DNA from 4 places in the Citricoccus sp. genome. Region 1 is predicted to be linked to each of the others. Evidence: riboswitches for the same ligand, from Rfam matches in the RefSeq annotation. Region 1 holds a riboswitch; each other region holds the start of a gene.

Region 1 (4,330 bases):
GCTCAGGCCCCGGTCGGCACGGTGGCGAAGGCGCCCCGGTACCGGGCGGCCGGGTGCGTCTGGGGCAGGCGGTCCCGGCCGAAGAGCTTCTGGCGCAGGGTGCCCGGCGCGTACTCGGACTGCGCCAGGCCGCGCTCGCGCAGCACGGGCAGGACCTGGTCCGCGAACTCCTCGAAGGAACCGGGGATCACCCAGTTGATGACATTGATGCCGTCCACGCCGGCGTCCTGCCAGTCCTGGAGCCGGTCCGCGATCTGCTCGGGGGTGCCCACCAGGCGGTTGTTGCGGTGGCTGCGCCAGGCGACGTCGGCGACCACGGGCTCGCGGTCCGTGATGGCCTTGGAGGTCCACTCGGAGAAGCCCTTCTGGGTGTTGGTCTCCAGGTCTTTCAACGGGGTCTCGGGAGGGTAGACACGGCCGTCCGGGTCGACCAGGGCGGCGTGGGCCAGGTAGCCCTCCACGGAGGCGTACTCCTCGTACTCGGCCAGCGTGCGCCGGGCCTGCTGCTCCGTCTCGCCGATGACGAAGCTCAGGCCCTGGAAGAACTTGATGTCCTCCGGTGCCCGGCCGGCCTCGACGGCGCGGCGGCGGGTGTCCTCGATCTGCTGGCGGGCGATGTCCGGGGTCGCCGCGATGAGGAACACGGCCTCGGCGTTGCGGGCGGCGAAGTCCCGGCCGGAGGCGGAGGATCCCGCCTGGTACAGCAGCGGTGTCCGCTGCGGGGACGGTGAGGGCAGGTGCGGGCCCTCCACCGAGTAGCGCCGGCCCTCGTGGTGGATCTTGTGGACCTTCGCCGGGTCCGAGTACCGGGAGCCCTGCCGATCCTTGACGACCGCTCCCTCGTCCCACGAGCCCTCCCAGAGCTTGTAGGCGACGTCCACGTACTCCTCGGCCCAGGCGTAGCGCTCGGCGTGGTCGGTCAGCCGTGGCAGGCCGAAGTTGCGTGAACCGTTGTCCTGGGTCCCGGTGACGATGTTCCAGGCGATCCGGCCGTTCGAGATGTGGTCGAGCGTGGAGAGCTGGCGGGCGAACTGGAACGGGTGGGACTGGAAGACGTTGGAGGTGGTGGCCAGGCCCAGGTGCTCGGTCACCACGGCCAGCGCGCCGAGCAGCACGGTCGGGTCGTTGGAGGGGATCTGCAGGCCCTCGTTGACGTACACGGAGTAGTCGGCGTCGGCGTCGCCGTAGTGGCCGACGACGTCCGCGAAGAACATGGCGTCGAACCTCGCGGCCTCGAGGGTGCGGGCCAGGTCGATCCAGGTGCGGACGTCGGTGAACTCGGCCTGCCCGGCGTCGGGGCGACGCCACTGGCCGTGGTGGATGTGACTGGTGGTGTTCATGACGAAAGCGTTGAAGTGCAGGGGCGTGCGGGCGATGGGGGCCATGGTGTCTCTTCCCGGTCGGTGGCACTCCGGGGATGCCCGGAACGCACCGGGGCGCGCGCAGGCGGCCTCGATGCACCGGGCGGGGTGCCGTACTTGCCGGTCACGGGTGCGTGCCGGCCGAATCATCACCTGGAGCACCCCACTACAGCGAGAGGGTTGCTGTCCGGTCAGCCAGGGCTTATGGCCGGATCTCGTGATTCCGTTACCGAGCGTAGACCCCGGCGCCGGTCCCGCCAAGGGATCCGCCGGCACCGGTTAACGTCCCGTCATCCCCGGCCGGGGCGAGGGCCACCGGGTCCTTCCATGACGCCGGGGGGACATACGGCGACATCTGCGCGGGCCGGGCACGCGAAGGCCCCCGCCGTGCGGTGCACGACGGGGGCCGGTGGCGCAGGCCAGGACCGTGGGTCAGGCGGAACCGATGCGGTAGGACCGCGACGGCGGGGTGGCGTTGACCTCCCACTCGCCGATGATCCGCGCGCGGTAGATGAGCGGATTGTGGCTGGCCAGCACGCGCGCGTTGCGCCAGTGCCGGTCCAGGCGCCTCGACTGGCTCGTGGCCGAGGCCCCGCCCACCTCGAACAGCTGGGTCGCGGCGGCCAGCACGTTCTTCGCGATCACCTGCTGGGCCTGGTAGACGCGGACGTACAGGGCGTTGACGTCCTCCTCCGGCAGCACCTCGCCCCCGGCCTCGCGTTCGAGGATTCCTCCCAGGGCGGTGACCACCGCGTCGAGCGCCACGCGGGAGGCGAAGGCCGCCGAGGAGAGCTCACCGACCACCTGCAGCACCTGGGCGTCGTCACGGGGCAGTTCGGTCACCCCGTGACTGAAGGACCGGCGCCGGCCGCGTACGTAGTCCCCGGCGTCACGCACGATCGCCTCGGCGATGCCCGTCAGGGTCGCCAGGTGCAGGAACTGCCAGGACGCCTGGCCGGTGGCCACGCGGGTGCCGTCGTCCAGGCCGGAGGTGTAGACCTCCTCCGGGTCGACCGGGGTGTTGTCGAACACCGTGGTCCCCGAGGCCGTGAGCTGCTGGCCGAACCCGTCCCAGTCGTCCAGGAGCCGGACACCGGGGGCGTCCGCGGGCACGGTCGCGGCGATCTCCTCACCGCGGGCGTCGACCGCCGCCACGATGATCCAGTCCGCGTACAGGGACCCGGTCGAGTAGTACTTGGTGCCGTTGAGCCGCCAGGTGCCCTCGGCGTCCTGCACCAGCCGGGTGGTCCCCTCCCCCACCGCGTTGTTGACCTCGGTGATGGCGTTCCCGACGACGGCCCCCGCGCCCAGACGGCGCAGCCAGCGGTCCCGGAAGGCCGCGTCCGGGTGGCCCAGCACGTTCTCCTGGTTGATCAGGTGGGCACGCAGCGCCTGGGTCAGGTTGGAGTCCGCGGCGGCGAGCTCGACGATCAGCTCCGCGGACTGGGCGAAGCTCAGGCCGGCGCCGCCGTACTCCACCGGCACGCGCAACGAGGTGAAGCCGGCCTCGGCGAGGCGGCGCACGGCGTCGCGGTCGATGATCCGGTCCGCCTCCCGCGCGGCCGCGCTCGATGCGATGGACCGGAAGACCGGGTCCAGGCGCTCGCGGACCTGCACGAACCGCGCTGCGGACCGGTCGGCGGGGTGGTCCGCGGGCCGGCCGGGTGTCCCTGCCGTGGCCGGGGAACCGGCGAGCGGGGCGCGTCGTTCGGATGTCGTGGTCATCATGCTCCTTCGGTGGTGGATGCGGTGGGCGCTCCCGCGCCGGCGGCCGTGGCGCCGGCCCGCGGGTCGGAGTTGCGGGCGGTGGAGTGGAACGGCGGGACGGTGCCGTTGATCCGGTGGTCCCCGACCGCCTGGGTGCGGTAGATCAGCGGGGTGTGGCTGGCGACGGTGCGGGCGTTCAGCCAGTGCCGGTGCAGGTGCCGCGAGGCGTCCGTGGCGGAGGCGCCACCGGACTCGAAGATCTGGTTCGTGGCCTCGAGGATCAGCTCCGAGACCACGACGGTGGCCTCGGACAGGGCGACGTTGGCGCGGGTGTGGGCGTCCAGCACCACCGGGTCCTCGAGGTCCAGGTGGCCGCGCACGCTCCGGTAGGAGTCCTCGACGACGGCGGCGGCACCGGTCACGATGTGCCGGGCGGCGGAGACCTTGGCGGAGACGGAGCCGATGACCTGGTGGACCAGCGGGTCCTCGGCAGGGGTCTCGGCGGTGGCGTGGTCGTAGGTGCGCCGGCGAGCGCGCACGAAGTCCGTGATCGAGGACAGCGCGGCCACGCCGATGCCGGCCTGCGTGGCGGCCAGCACGACCCACAGCACCGCATAGGCCAGCACACCGGTGGGGACGTTGAACTCCTGGGTCCGGTGCGCACGCACGGGGACGTCGTCGAAGGTGGTGGTGCCGGAGGCGGTGAGTCGCTGTCCGAAGCCGTTCCAGTCATCGGTGCGCGTCACGCCCCGGTCCCTCGCGTCCACGATGGCGAAGATCGGTCCCTCGTCCTCGCGGCCGGGCCGGGTGGCCGTCACCAGCAGGTAGTCGGCGAAGACGGCCCCGGTGGAGTAGAACTTGTCCCCCGTGATCTCCGCGATCTCGGTGTCCCCGACCGCCGCGGCCGCCTGGGCGGTGTCCGGGTCCACGTCGACCCAGCGCACGGGACGCCTGCCCGCGGAGGGCGGCAACTCGACGAGGGCGTTGCCGAAGATCCTCCCCGCGGCCACCTCGGCGAGCCACCACTCCGACACTGCTCCCTGGGACTCGTTCTGGTGCTGCTCGGTGAACATGAAGTGCCCGTGCAGGGCCTGCGGCAGGTTCGAGTCCGCGGCGGCCAGGTCCACCAGCAGGCCGGTGAGCTGGGGAAGGCTGGCCCCGATCCCGCCGCGGTCGCGGGCGAGGCGGACCCGGGTGAATCCCGAGCCGCGCAGGTGCTCGATCGCGGCGAAGGCCAGTTCGTGGTCCTGCTCGCGCTGGTG
Region 2 (4,330 bases), on a different contig from region 1:
GCTCGCGCTGGGTGTCCACCCAGGCCTGCAGGTCCTCGACGGCGGCGCGCACCGCCAGCGGCGAGGAGGACATCGAGGTGCTCAGCGGGAACCAGGTGAACCCGCCGTGGTCCATGGCCAGCGGGGCCCGGACCGAGGCGATGGTGAACCTGCCCGGCAGTTCGGGGACGATCCCGAACAGGTCGTTCTCGTCCGCACCGTAGCCGTGCAGCACCACCAGCAGTGGGGTGCCCGCGCGCTCGGCCTCGGGACGGGACCAGCGGACGAACGGCTCGGGGGTGGCGGCAGCGGCGGCATCAGTCATACCCACAGGGTAGAGGCCCCCGGTGAGAGCCGATCAATCCGGCCGGTCAGAGTCCCAGGACCCGCTTCATCTCACCGGCCACCTGGTCCATGTCCGTCAGGAACCCGTCGTGGCCGATCGGCGAGTCGATCATGAACACCGGCACCTCACCGGGCAGCTGGCGGGCCAGTTCCTGGGACTGGCCCGGGAAGTAGAGCCGGTCCGAGTCGACCGCGGCGATGAACGCCGCGGCGGGGATCCCGGCCAGCACCTCCTCCTCGCTCCCGCGGCCCCGCGCCACGTCATGGCTCATCAGCGCCTCGGTGAGCACCAGGTAGCTGTTGGCGTCGAAGCGTCCGGCGAGCTTGGCCGCCTGGTGGTCCAGGTAGGACTCCACCTGGTACCGGCCGCTCCGGCGCAGCGGGTGGCCGAAGGGGTCCTCGTCCTGCTGCGGACTCCGCCCGAACCGGGACCCCATGTCCGGCTCGGAGCGGTACGTGATATGCGCGATCCGCCGGGCGATGCCCAGGCCGGCGTCGGGCCGGGAGCGGCCGTAGTAGTCGCCGCCCTGGAAGTCCGGGTCCAGCGTGATCGCCTGGACCTGGGCCTGGGCGAACGCGATCTGCTCGGCCGTGGAGTGGGCGCCGCAGGCGATGACGGCCATGCCGCGCACCCGCCCCGGGTAGGTCGCGGCCCATTCCAGGGCGCGGGCCCCGCCCATCGAGCCGCCGATCACGGCCTGCCACGCCTCGATGCCCAGGGCGTCCGCGAGGCGGGCCTCGGCATGGACGGAGTCCCGGATGGTGGTGAACGGGAACCGCGAACCCCACGGGGTGCCGTCCGCGTCCAGCGAGGACGGACCGGTCGTCCCGTAGCAGCCGCCCAGCATGTTGGGGGCCACCACGAACCACTGATCGGTGTCCACCGGCGCGCCCGGTCCGATGATGCCCTCCCACCAGCCGGCCTCCGGTTCCCCGGTGGAGGCGGCCACGTGGGTGGAACCGGTCAGGGCGTGCAGCACCAGCACGGCGTTGGACCTGTCCGCGTTCAGCGTGCCCCAGGTCTCGTAGGCGATCTCCACGGCGGGCAGGTGACCGCCGGCCTCGAAGTCGAAGGCGCCGATCCGCCGGGAGTGCAGGCCGCCGTCGGGAAGGGCGGTGCGGGTCTGGTGGGGGCTGGTCATGGTCATGGGGGTCCCTCCGTGCCTCACGCGCTGACGTTGGCGGCGGCGAACCCCTCCTCGAGGTCCGCCAGGATGTCATCGATGCTCTCCACGCCCACCGAGAGCCGGACCAGGCCGGGGGTGACACCGGCGGCGCGCTGCTCGGCCTCCGTCAACTGGGAGTGCGTGGTGGAGGCCGGGTGGATGACGAGCGAACGGATGTCGCCGATGTTGGCCACCTGGTGGTGCAGGCGCAGGGCGTCCACGAACCGCGCGCCGGCCTCGCGGCCACCGGCGATCTCGAAGGACACGAAGCCGCCGGCGCCCTGGGGCAGGTACTGCTGCGCGCGCTCGTACCAGGGGCTGGATGCCAGGCCCGGGTAGATCACGGCCTCGGCCTGGGCGTGGCCGTCCAGGTAGTCGGCGACCCTCTGCGCGTTGGCCACGTGACGCTCCATCCGCAGGGACAGGGTCTCCAGGCCGAGGTTGAGCAGGAAGGCGTTGAACGGGCTGATCGAGCTGCCGAAGTCGCGCAGCAGCTGCACGCGGGCCTTCAGGATGTAGGCAAGGTTGGCCCCGAGGATGCCCCCGACACCCAGGTCCCGGGCGAACACCAGTCCGTTGTAGCTCTCGTCCGGGGTGTTGAAGCCCGGGAAGCGCTCCGGCTGGGAGGCGTAGTCAAAGGTCCCGGCGTCCACGATGACCCCGCCCATGGCCACGGCGTGGCCGCCGAGGTACTTGGTGGCCGAGTGCACGACCACGTCCGCGCCGTGCTCGATCGGCCGCAGCAGGTAGGGGGTGGCCAGGGTGTTGTCCACGATGAACGGCACGCCGGCGGCGTGGGCGACGTCGGCGATGCCCCGCAGGTCCGGCACGTCCCCGCGCGGGTTGCCGAGGGACTCGGCGAACAGCAGCTTCGTGGTGTCCCGGACGGCGCCCGTCCACTCCTCCAGGTCGTCCGGGTCCTGGACGAAGGTGGTGGTGATGCCGATCTTGGCCAGGGTGTGCTTGAACAGGTTCTGGGTGCCGCCGTAGAGGGAGGCCGAGACCACCACGTGGTCCCCCGCACCGGCGAGGTTGAGCACGGAGAAGGTGGTGGCCGCCTGCCCGGAGGCCAGCAGCAGGGCGCCCACCCCGCCCTCGAGGGCGGCGATCTTGCCCTCCACGGCCTCCTGGGTCGGGTTGCCGATGCGGGTGTAGATGGGCCCGAGGTCCTTCAGGGCGAACCGGTCGGCGGCGACCTCGTGGGAGGGGAAGTCGAAGGAGTTGGACTGGATGATCGGCAGCGCGGTGGCGCCGAAGGGGTTGACCTCCGGGATGCCGGCGTGCACCTGCCGGGTCTCGAAGCCCCAGTTCGCGGCGGAGTCCGTGGCGCCGGCCGGGTCGGTGTCCGGGGTGGCCTGGTTCGGGGTGTCAGTCATCGACATGGCTCCTGTATCCGTCCAGGGCCACCCGGTGGCATCACGGTGCCGTGAAGCATGCCGCGCCGTGGTGGCCCGCGCTTGCAGGTGCCGGTCGACACCCGCCTGGTCCTCACCCGGGGCACCCCACCGCGAGCTGGAGGGTTGCCGGCCAGCAAGCCGGGGCTCGATGCTGGCGCTCATGACCTGCGCCCAGTCTGCCAGATCGGTGCGAGCGGGTCATCCCGTTCGGTCACAGTGTGACCGCGGCCCCGCCGGAGTGTGATCTGCGCAACTTTTCAAGTGAGGGTAACCTAAGCGATCTCCGCCACGGGGAAGTGGGACGATATGGGCATGATGCGCCTTGATCACGTCTCGTACGCCGTCGGCCCCGAAGAGGGCCTCCCCGCCGCGGTGGCCCGGATCGCCGATGCCCTGGGCATCGAGCGAGTCAAGGGCGGGGTCCACCCCCGCTTCGGCACCCGCAACGCCATCTTCCCGTTGCGCAAGCACCAGTACCTGGAGGTCGTCGAGGTACTCGACCACCCCTCCTCCGGCAAGGCCCCGTTCGGACAGGCCGTGCGCGCCCGCTCCGAGATGGGCGGCGGCTGGATGGGCTGGTGCGTGGCCGTGGACGACCTGGCCCCGTTCGAGGAACGGCTCGAGCGCCAGTCCGTTCCGGGCAACCGCAAGTTCCCGGACGGCCGCGAGCTGACCTGGCGCCAGATCGGCATCAAGGGCCTCATCGCCGACCCGCAGGTGCCCTACCTGCTGCGCTGGGATGACGGCATGGAGGAGCTGCACCCCTCCCGCGCCGCGGAGCCGCAGGCGGAGCTGTCCTCCATCACGATCGCCGGATCGCGGGACCGGGTGCGGGGCTGGCTGGGACTGGACGACCCCGAGCAGAGGGTCGAGGACCTCAACGTCATCTACGAGTCCCCCTCCGGCACGCCCGGCATCCTCGAGGTCACCTTCGAGACCCCCAAGGGCACCGTCACCCTCTGACGCGCCCCGCGGCCCCCGCCCCCTCCCGGCCCCCGGCCCGGTGGGCGGGGGCCTTCGCGTCCAGGACGCCCGCCGGTCCCGCGTGGAGCCGACCGGAACAGGCGGCGCGGGCCGGGCTCAGGTGCCGAACAGCCCCAGCCGGGCCAGGGCCGGGTAGGCCACGAACCCGGTCACGTCCAGCAGCAGGTGGGCCACGACCAGGGGCATCACGCGCCGGTAGCGCACGTACAGCGCACCGAACACCAATCCCATGAGCAGGTTCCCCACTCCCGGCCCGATCCCCTGGTACAGGTGATAGGCCCCGCGCAAGACCGCGCATCCCACCACCACGGTCGTGGCGTTCAGGGGGACGACGGCGCCGCTCGCCCAGGTGCGCAGCCCACCGGGCTCGCCGGGCCGGGCCGGGTCCAGCCCGGACCTCAGTTGCTGCAGGTAGCCGAGCCGGTCGAAGAGCCAGGCCACCACGATGACCTCCTCCAG
Region 3 (4,330 bases), on a different contig from region 1:
GCAGTTCTGGGGCCGGCCCCTGGACGGGGTCGATCCCGAGGGCCCGTTGCCGGAGATTGCCCCGGCCGTGGATGAGACCGACGTGACCCGGGGCAGCGGATTTCAGGGCGCGAAGGCCGCAGAGCTGACCGGCGCGTGGCGGCGTGAGGCCGCGGAGAAGGGCCAGAACATCCTGCAGTTCGTCCGTGAACGTTCCTCCCGGGGTGCCGCCCGGACGTTCTCCGGCTCTTACGCCGAGGTGGCCGACCGGTTGGCCGAGTACGCCCGGCTCGGTGCCGTGGACGGGTTCAACATCACCCCGTGGCTGATCCCCTCCGGGCTCGACGACATCGTCAACCACCTTGTCCCCGCACTGCAGGACCGAGGTGTGTACCCGACCGAGTACGCCGGGGACACCCTGCGCGAGCACCTGGGCCTGGACTGGCCCGAGGGCGAGGGCTCTGACGCAGGAGCTGCGGACGGCACGGGCGACTCGTGCGCCGCCATCGGGACCCGCGCAGCCCACCGAGACCACGACACCGGCCGGCCGGCCTTGCCGGCCACCACCTGAGAGGACCCCCAGCATGACCACCACCCTCCGCACCGTCCCGCGGCCCCGGAACCGCCACCGGAGTCTCACCGCGCTCACCGCCACCGGGCTGGCCGCACTGCTCGGGTTGACCGCCTGCTCCGATCCCGGTAGCAGCGCCGCCACCGGTGCCGCCGAGGTCGATATCGGCAGCGGCACCACGGTGGACCTGTCCCCGGACCGCGAACGCCCCGGGGCCACGGCGTCCGAGGAGGCGGCTGCCTTGGTCCCGGAAGCGGTGTCCGCCGATGGCAGGCTCACCGTCGCCACCGTCCCCTACTCGGCTCCGCTCTCGGTCTACGCCACGGACAATGCGACGCCCGTCGGCAGCGATCCGGACATCGCCTCCGCCCTCGCCGACTCCCTCGGCTTGGAGCTGGAGCTAGTCCCCGTCGCCTGGGAGGACTGGCCCCTGGGCCTGGAGTCCGGCAAGTACGAGGCCGTCATCTCCAACGTCACGGTGACGGACGAGCGCAAGCAGAAGTACGACATGGCCAGTTACCGCGAGGACAAGCTCGGGTTCTACGTAACCTCGGACTCGGACATCCAACAGATCACCGAGGCGAAGGACGTGGCGGGTCTGAGGGTCATCGTGGGGTCCGGCACCAACCAGGAGAAAGTTCTGATGGCGTGGGATCGGCAGAACCGAAAGGCCGGACTGGATCCGGTGGACCTGCAGTACTACGAGGACGACTCCGCCGCCGGCCTCGCGCTGCAGGCCGGCCGGGCCGACGCCACCTTCGGTCCCAACTCGACCGGTGCCTACAAGGCCGCCCAGACGGGACAGACCCGGCTGGTCGGACTGGTGGCCGGCGGCTGGCCCGACACTGCGCACATCTCGGTGGCCGTGCAGAAGGGCACGGGGCTGGGTGAGGCCGCCCAGTCAGGACTGGACCACTTGATTGAAACCGGAGTGTACGGGCAGATCCTCCAGCAGTGGGGTCTGGCCGAGGAGGGAATCGACGCCTCCGCGCTGAACCCACCCGGACTGAAGGACTGAGCGGCCGGTGGGCGGACCGGCCGACACCTCCCGGCCCCGTCACAACCTGTCACAAACCCGGTCCCGACGCCGGCCGCAGCGGCCGACGCGACCGTCCGGCCCGAAGATGTCCCGACGTGCGGTTTTGTGACGCACCTGCCCGCCCGCCGCTGGACTCCCACCGGGTCCATCGAGTGGGATTGGCCCACCACACCATCCAGAGCGGCCGAGAGATCTGGCTCGACGACGCCGCAGCAACCAGCCAACCGACCCGGGACACCGGGACCGGCCGGCACGGTGCTACCGCCAGGATCGATGGAGGATCAAATGAATCATCACGCCACGGAACAGATCCACGCCGGCTACGAGCCCGAGGCCCCCTACTGGCCGGTGGCCGTGCCCATCCACCAGACGGCGGCCTACCGCTTCCCGGACCACGCCACGGCCGCCTCGATGTTCCGGCTGGAGACCCCGGGCTTCACCTACAGCCGCACGGGCAACCCGACCGTGGCCGTGTTCGAGAACCGGCTGGCGGCCCTGGAGGGCGGGATCGGGGCCATCGGCACCGCGACCGGCCAGGCCGCCGTCGCCCTGTCCCTGCTGACCCTGCTCCACGCCGGCAAGCACCTGGTCGCCTCCAGTCAGCTCTACGGCGGGACGGTGGACCTGCTGACGGACACCTTCGCCGACTTCGGCATTGAGGTCACGTTCGCCGACCCCGCGGACCCGGTGGCGTGGGCCGCGGCGATCCGGCCGGACACCCGCGCGTTCTTCCTCGAGGCCATCACCAACCCGCTGGCCACCCTGCCGGACCTGCCGGCGCTGGCGGACATCGCCCACGGCGCCGGCGTGCCGGTGATCGTGGACAGCACGCTGGCCACGCCGGCCCTGTACCGGCCACTGGAGCACGGCGCTGACGTGGTGGTGCACTCGGCCACGAAGTTCCTCGGCGGGCACGGCACGGTGCTCGGTGGGGCGATCGTGGACGGGGGGACCTTCGACTACGGCGCGGCCCCGGAACGGTGGCCACAACTGGCCCGGCCCAAGGCTCGCTACGGCGGGCAGACGCTCGTCGACCGGCACGGCCGCGGCGCGTACCTCGCGCTGGCCCGCAGCAAGTTCCTGCACGACCTCGGCCCGACCCTCGCCCCGGCCAGCGCCGCGCAGTTCATCCAGGGCCTGGAGACCCTCGAGGTCCGCATCGCCCGGCACGGGACCACCGCCCTCACGGTGGCCGAGCACCTGGCCGGGCACCCCGCCGTCGGGCGCGTCCACCACCCGGGGATCCCCGGGCACCCCAGTGCCGCCCTCGCCGCGCGGGACTTCCCGCACGGCACCGGCTCGGTGTTCTCCTTCGACCTGGCGGCCGGACCGGAGGCCGTGGGCCCGTTCATCGACGCGCTGGAGCTGTTCCAGCTCGTGGCCAACGTGGGCGACGTGCGCTCGTTGGTCTGTCATCCCGCCACCATGACCCACTGTCGCCTCGCCCCGGACCGCCGCGAGGCCGCGGGGATCGGCGAGACCACGATCCGGCTGTCCATCGGACTGGAGTGTCCGCAGGACCTGGTCGCGGACCTCGACCGCGCGCTGGCCACCGTGCCGGTCTCGGTACCGGCCACCGTGCCGACCTCCGCCCTGGCCGGGGAGGTGCGCTGAGATGACCCTCCTGAACGACGCCGCGCTGGCCACCGCGCAGGACACCCGCCGGGGCTTCAACACGACGGCGGTGCACGCCGGCCAGGAGCCGGACCCGCTGACCGGGGCGGTCGTGCCGCCGATCTACCAGACCAGCACCTTCGTCCAGGACGGCATCAACCTGCTGCGCGGCGGCCACGAGTACAGCCGCGGGTCCAACCCCACGCGCAACGGCTTCGAGACCCAACTGGCCGCCCTGGAGCACGGGAGCCGGGCGTTCGCGTTCGCCTCCGGGCTCGCCGCCGAGGACGCCCTGTTGCGCTCGGTGCTGCGCCCCGGGGACCACATCGTGCTCGGCGGAGACGGCTACGGCGGGACGAACCGGCTCATCAACGGCGTCCTCGCGCCGTGGGGCGTTGAGAACACCCCGGTGGACATCACCGATCCCATGGCGGTCGCGGCGGCGGTCCGCCCCGGCACCACGGCCGTGCTGTGGGTGGAGACCCCGTCGAACCCGCTGCTGGGCATCGCGGACCTGGCCGCCTGGGCGGAGATCGCCCACCGGGCCGGGGCGCTGCTGGTGGTGGACAACACCTTCGCCTCCCCGTACCTGCAGCGGCCCCTGGACCTCGGTGCGGACGCGGTGGTGCACTCCACGACCAAGTACATCGGCGGGCACTCGGACGTGTTGGGCGGGGCCGTGGTGGTGGCCGACCGGGAGTACCGGGGGCGGGACCTGGCCGAGGCGGTCGGCTACCAGCAGTTCGCCGCCGGCGCGGTGGCCGGGCCGCAGGACAGCTACCTCGCCGCGCGCGGGCTGAAGACCCTGGGGCTGCGCATGGACCGGCACGGCGCGAACGCCGCGGAACTGGCCGGCTGGCTGCAGGACCAACCGGGGATCGCGCAGGTCTACTACCCGGGACTGCCGGAGCACCCCGGGCACGAGCTGGCGTCCCGGCAGATGGACGGCTACGGCGGGATCGTGTCCGTCCGGCTGACCGGGGGAGAGCCCGCCGCGCGGGCCTTCGCCCAGTCCACCGAGCTGTTCGCGCTCTCGGTCAGCCTCGGCGGGGTCGAGTCCCTGATCTGCTACTGCTCCGAGATGACCCACGCCTCCGTGCGCGGCACCGCCCTGGAGGTCCCGGCCG
Region 4 (4,330 bases), on a different contig from region 1:
AGGCCCTGCAGGACGCGCAGCACCACCAGCCCGACGACGGCCCACCAGCCGATCGCCTCGAAGGTGGGCAGCAGCCCGATCAGGGTCGAGGCCACGCCCATCAGCAGCAGCGAGGCCACCAGCAGGGCCTTGCGGCCGATCCGGTCCCCCAGGTGTCCGGCCACGATGCCGCCCAGCGGCCGGGCGATCACGCCGACGGCGAGCGTGGCGAACGAGGCGACGATGCCGCCGAGCTCGGTGGCCATCGGGAAGAACTGGACGTTGAAGACCAGCGCCGCGGCCGTGCCGTAGAGGTAGAAGTCGTACCACTCGATGGTGGTTCCGGCGAAGGCCGAGGCGAGGACGCGCTTCTTGCCGTCGAAGACCCGCGCGGGTCCCTGCCGGGGTTCGCCGGTGGAGGTGGTGGTCATGATGGTCGGGGCGCTCATGCGGCAGGCCCCGCCGTCTTCGCGTCGCCGATGGCGTTCAGGCCCTCCGGCAGGATGCCGTTGATGTGGTAGTCGCCGAGGGCGCGGGCCCGGAAGGCGATCGGGTTGTGGGTGGCCACGGTCTGGGCGTTGCGCCAGTGCCGGTCCAGCCCCTTGGACGTGGAGGTCGCGGAGGCACCCACGGTCAGGAACAGGTCCTGGGCGGCGCCCAGTGCCAGTTCGGGCACCGTGACCTGGGCGTGCTCGACGGCGATCTCGGACTCGTACAGGGCTCCCGGCAGGGTGCCGGTGAACTCCGGGACATTCGCCCCGGCATCGATGGCGGCCTGGATGCCGGCGTCGAGGGCCCGCGCGGCGTGCAGCACGGTGGCCTCGGCGGTGAAGGCCTGGGCGGAGATCCGCCCGGTGGCCTCCTGGATCAGCGGGTCCTCGCGGAACGGCAGGCCCAGCCCGGTGTTGAAGGTGCGCTTGCGGGTGGCGATGGTGGCGACGGTGTCCCGGCGGGCGGCCCGGGCGATGCCGGCCAGCACGGCCAGCAGCACGAGCTGGAAGAAGGCGGCCTCGTGGACGGCCTCGGCGCTGCCCGCGGTACGGTCCAGCACGGCGTCCTCGGGGACGGTGACGTCCTCGAAGAGGGCCGTGCCGGTGCCGGTGAGCTTCTGCCCGAAGCCGTCCCAGTCGTCCTCCAGCGTGACACCGGGGGCGTCCGTGGCGACGACGGCGAAGCGGCGTCCGTCCTCACCGTCCAGTGCGGCGGAGACCCGCGTGTAGTCCGAGAAGATCGATCCGGTCGCGTAGAGCTTCCGGCCGTTGAGCACCCAGCCCTCCCCGCTCCGGGTCAGCACGGTGTTCAGGGTGCCCAGGGCGTTGCCGCCCTTCTCGGTGGACGCGTTGCCCACCGTCGCCCCCGCCAGCACCCGGGGGTACCAGGCGTCCTGGAGGCGGCCGGGCAGGAAGCGCAGGGATTCCACGAAACCGTAGTGGGACCGGTACAGGTGGGCGATGTTCGAGTCGGCCTCGGCCAGGTCGATGAGCAACCGGGTGAAGTCCTCGATGCTCACCCCCGGCCCTCCGTGGGCGGCCGGGACCCGCAGGGTGCCGAACCCGGCGCGGTCCAGCCTGCGGACCTCCTCCCGGGGCAGCCGGCGCTCCAGGTCCCGTTCCAGGGCACCGGCCGCGATCGAGGCGAAGACCGGGGCGAAGTGCTCGCGCAATCCCGCGTAGGAGGCGGGCAGGCCCTCGGCGAGGTTCGCGGCCCCGGCCTCCGGTCCCGGCCGGGAGAGGTGTTCGGTGGTGGCGGCCTTCTCGGCCGTGCTCTGCGACATTCGGCGGTCCTTCCGGTCACACCGAGGATTACCGGCAGTCACGCCAACGGCTGGTCCGGCGCAGGCAGCGGACGCCGACGCACAGACCGACTGCAGATCCGGGATCTCCATCGGTCCTGGCCTTAGCACCCGTCGTTGGGGAGATGATCCCCTCGGGTTGCTGCGGCGTCGTCGAGCCAGGTCTCTCAGCCGCTCTGGATGGTTACGGGTTCACCCTAGCAATGGATCCCCGGGGCGTGGATGTCGCCCACGTCACGTCAGGACACACAGTCACCCCGCGGTGGCGTCCCCGGACCGGGTCATGGCCCCCGCCGCCAGCGTCACGCCGCTGTGCGAGGGGTCGCCGTCGAATTCCTCCTGGGAGACGTCCACCACCGGGAACCGGTCGAGGTCGACGCCGTCCGGCACCGGCAGCGTGGTGGTCTGGCCGGACACCGTGCCCAGCGAGATCAGCCGGCTGGCCTGTTCGTCGCGCAGCCACACCTCGTAGTACCCCTCCTGGGGCCCCTCGGAGACGTCGACGGTCAGGCGCAGGGCGCCGTCGGGCTCGGCGACCATCTCGGCGCGCCCCTCCACGTCCCGCTCCGTCACCGGCGCGAGGACCGCCTCGCCGACGGCGACCGGCTGGGGCGGCGTGTCCTGCCCGCTGTCCCCCTGGCCCACCAGGCCGGCCACGACGGCGGCACCGACGGCGCCGACGACCAGCCCGGCGGCCGCGGCGGCCGTGATGACGGGCCACCGGCGTCGCTGGGTCCGGGGCAGGAAGCTCACCGTGCCGGCGTCGTCGGCACCGAGCGTCCCCCCGCCACCGTGCCCTCCGGGCGCGGTCTCCGCAGACGTGCCGGACGTGCCGGCCGGCTCCGGGGCGCCCGGGACCGCGGCGAGACCGGGTCCGGCGTGGGGATCCTGCCGGAGGCCCAACTCCCGTTCGATGCCCGCCCACACGTCGGCGGACGGCTCGTGGAGGCTGACCGGTGCCGCGAGCGCGGACACCACGCGCTCGGTCCGGTCGAGGTCCAGGCGGCAGTCGGGGCAGGAGCGCAGGTGGGCGGCGGCCCCGGGGCCGGGCGCCTGGCCGGCGGCGATCGAGGCCAGGTCCTCCTCGGTCAGGTGCCGTTCAGCGGTCTCAGCCATCGTTCACCTCCAGTGCTGCTCGAAGCCGGGCCAGTCCCCGGTGGACATGCGACTTGACCGTTCCCAGGGGCATTCCCAGCCGTTCGGCGATCTGCCCCTGCGGGAGGTCCTGGACGAAGGCCATCCTCAGGATCTCATCCTGGGGCGGACCGAGCCTCTCCAGGGCCTCATGGACCAGCACCCGGTCCACGACCTGCTCGGACAGTTGCCGGTCCTCCCGCTGATGCTGGCCGGACGTCGCGTCCACGAGCTGCCGCTGGCGGTCCCGGGCCGCGAACGTGTCCGCCACGACCCGACGGGTGATCCCGGTCAGCCAGCCGCCCAGCGGACGGGTGGGGTCGTAGGTCTCCCGCGAGCGCCAGGCCCGCGTGAACACCTGCTGCGTGGCGTCCTCCGCGTCCTGCCGGTTGGACAGCGCCGCCATGCACAGGGAGAAGACGAGACGGCCATGCTGGTCATAGGCCTCACGCATGGCGTCCGCGCTCCCCGCGGCGAAGCGTCGGGAGAGGTCGTCGCTGTCCAGCGTCCCTCCTCGGTCGTGGCCCCGGCGGGCGGCGGTGGTCCATCACGTCACCCCGGGGCGTACCCGTGGCACGGACGTCCTCCGAGGATACGGGTCAGTCCAGTGACTCTGCCACCACGATGATGTTGTCCGCATAGCTCTGCCTCTCCGGCAACCACTGTCCACCACAGGTCACGAGGACCAGCCGTTCCGGTCCGGAGCGGGTGAAGTAGGGGGTGAAGTCCAGCCCGTCCTTGCCCAGGCGCTCCACCTGGGTGACCCGGTAGGCGTGCCACCGCCCGGACTCGTCCCCGACCCGGACCGTGTCCCCCGTCCGCGCCGTGCGCAGCGCGTACAGCGGCCCCTCGGGCGTGTGCTCCGAACCGGCGTGGGCGGCGATCACCGTGTTGCCCTCGCCGTCTGCCGGTGCCGGGCCGAACCGGTACCAGGCGGCGATGGACGCGTCCTCGGGGATCTCCATCTGCCCGTCCTCGGCCACCCCCGTGGGCACCACCGTCATCTCCGCCCCGATGGCCTCGTAGTCCAGCCGCACCGGTGCGGGCACCGGGGCCGCGGGCCGCAGGGCCGCGGAGGCCACCGGGACCTCCGCGGCTCCCGCACGGGAGGCGGGGACGCCGGCACCGGTGCCACCCGGGTCCCCGGGCGCCGGGGACGAGGCCGCCGGTGCCCGGGAGACGGAGGAGGATGGTGCGGCCGCAGCCGGGTCGGAGGAAGGGGGCTCCACCACGCCGGCAGGTGCGCAACCGGTGCCCGCGAGGGCGACTGCGACCGCCAGGGCGGCGAGGACCGGCCCCGCCGCCCTGGACCCGCGGGGCGAGGACTTGCCCCGGCGGGTCGTCTCAGGCACGGACGGAGGACCGGCGCCGCAACGCCGTCACCGCACCGGCCGCTGCCAGGAGCAGCGCGCCGCCGCCCGCGGC

The links. A riboswitch is a leader RNA that binds a small molecule or an ion and turns the genes downstream of it on or off. The one in region 1 is predicted to bind S-adenosylmethionine.
Region 2: another riboswitch for S-adenosylmethionine. It lies ahead of PLJ28_RS01150 (O-acetylhomoserine aminocarboxypropyltransferase/cysteine synthase family protein); the one in region 1 lies ahead of PLJ28_RS05440 (LLM class flavin-dependent oxidoreductase).
Region 3: another riboswitch for S-adenosylmethionine. It lies ahead of PLJ28_RS11865 (O-acetylhomoserine aminocarboxypropyltransferase/cysteine synthase family protein); the one in region 1 lies ahead of PLJ28_RS05440 (LLM class flavin-dependent oxidoreductase).
Region 4: another riboswitch for S-adenosylmethionine. It lies ahead of PLJ28_RS09205 (acyl-CoA dehydrogenase family protein); the one in region 1 lies ahead of PLJ28_RS05440 (LLM class flavin-dependent oxidoreductase).

Annotation. Positions count from the first base shown of each region.
Region 1 is NZ_DAOMPX010000010.1:42,324-46,653, reverse strand. Features, by position in the region: gene PLJ28_RS05440 (LLM class flavin-dependent oxidoreductase) at 3-1,385, opposite strand; SAM riboswitch class IV at 1,470-1,584, opposite strand; gene PLJ28_RS05435 (acyl-CoA dehydrogenase family protein) at 1,794-3,089, opposite strand; gene PLJ28_RS05430 (acyl-CoA dehydrogenase family protein) at 3,086-4,330, opposite strand, start outside.
Region 2 is NZ_DAOMPX010000002.1:4,492-8,821, forward strand. Features, by position in the region: gene PLJ28_RS01140 (alpha/beta hydrolase) at 1-304, opposite strand, end outside; gene metX (homoserine O-acetyltransferase MetX) at 351-1,472, opposite strand; gene PLJ28_RS01150 (O-acetylhomoserine aminocarboxypropyltransferase/cysteine synthase family protein) at 1,490-2,866, opposite strand; SAM riboswitch class IV at 2,939-3,053, opposite strand; gene PLJ28_RS01155 (VOC family protein) at 3,194-3,850, shown strand; gene PLJ28_RS01160 (CPBP family intramembrane glutamic endopeptidase) at 3,968-4,330, opposite strand, start outside.
Region 3 is NZ_DAOMPX010000040.1:9,306-13,635, reverse strand. Features, by position in the region: gene PLJ28_RS11875 (NtaA/DmoA family FMN-dependent monooxygenase) at 1-550, shown strand, start outside; gene PLJ28_RS11870 (ABC transporter substrate-binding protein) at 564-1,568, shown strand; SAM riboswitch class I at 1,758-1,869, shown strand; gene PLJ28_RS11865 (O-acetylhomoserine aminocarboxypropyltransferase/cysteine synthase family protein) at 1,875-3,203, shown strand; gene PLJ28_RS11860 (cystathionine gamma-synthase) at 3,205-4,330, shown strand, end outside.
Region 4 is NZ_DAOMPX010000023.1:32,022-36,351, reverse strand. Features, by position in the region: gene PLJ28_RS09210 (MFS transporter) at 1-428, opposite strand, end outside; gene PLJ28_RS09205 (acyl-CoA dehydrogenase family protein) at 425-1,753, opposite strand; SAM riboswitch class I at 1,858-1,958, opposite strand; gene PLJ28_RS09200 (anti-sigma factor domain-containing protein) at 2,024-2,887, opposite strand; gene PLJ28_RS09195 (RNA polymerase sigma factor) at 2,880-3,359, opposite strand; gene PLJ28_RS09190 (class F sortase) at 3,505-4,257, opposite strand; gene PLJ28_RS09185 (DUF4397 domain-containing protein) at 4,250-4,330, opposite strand, start outside.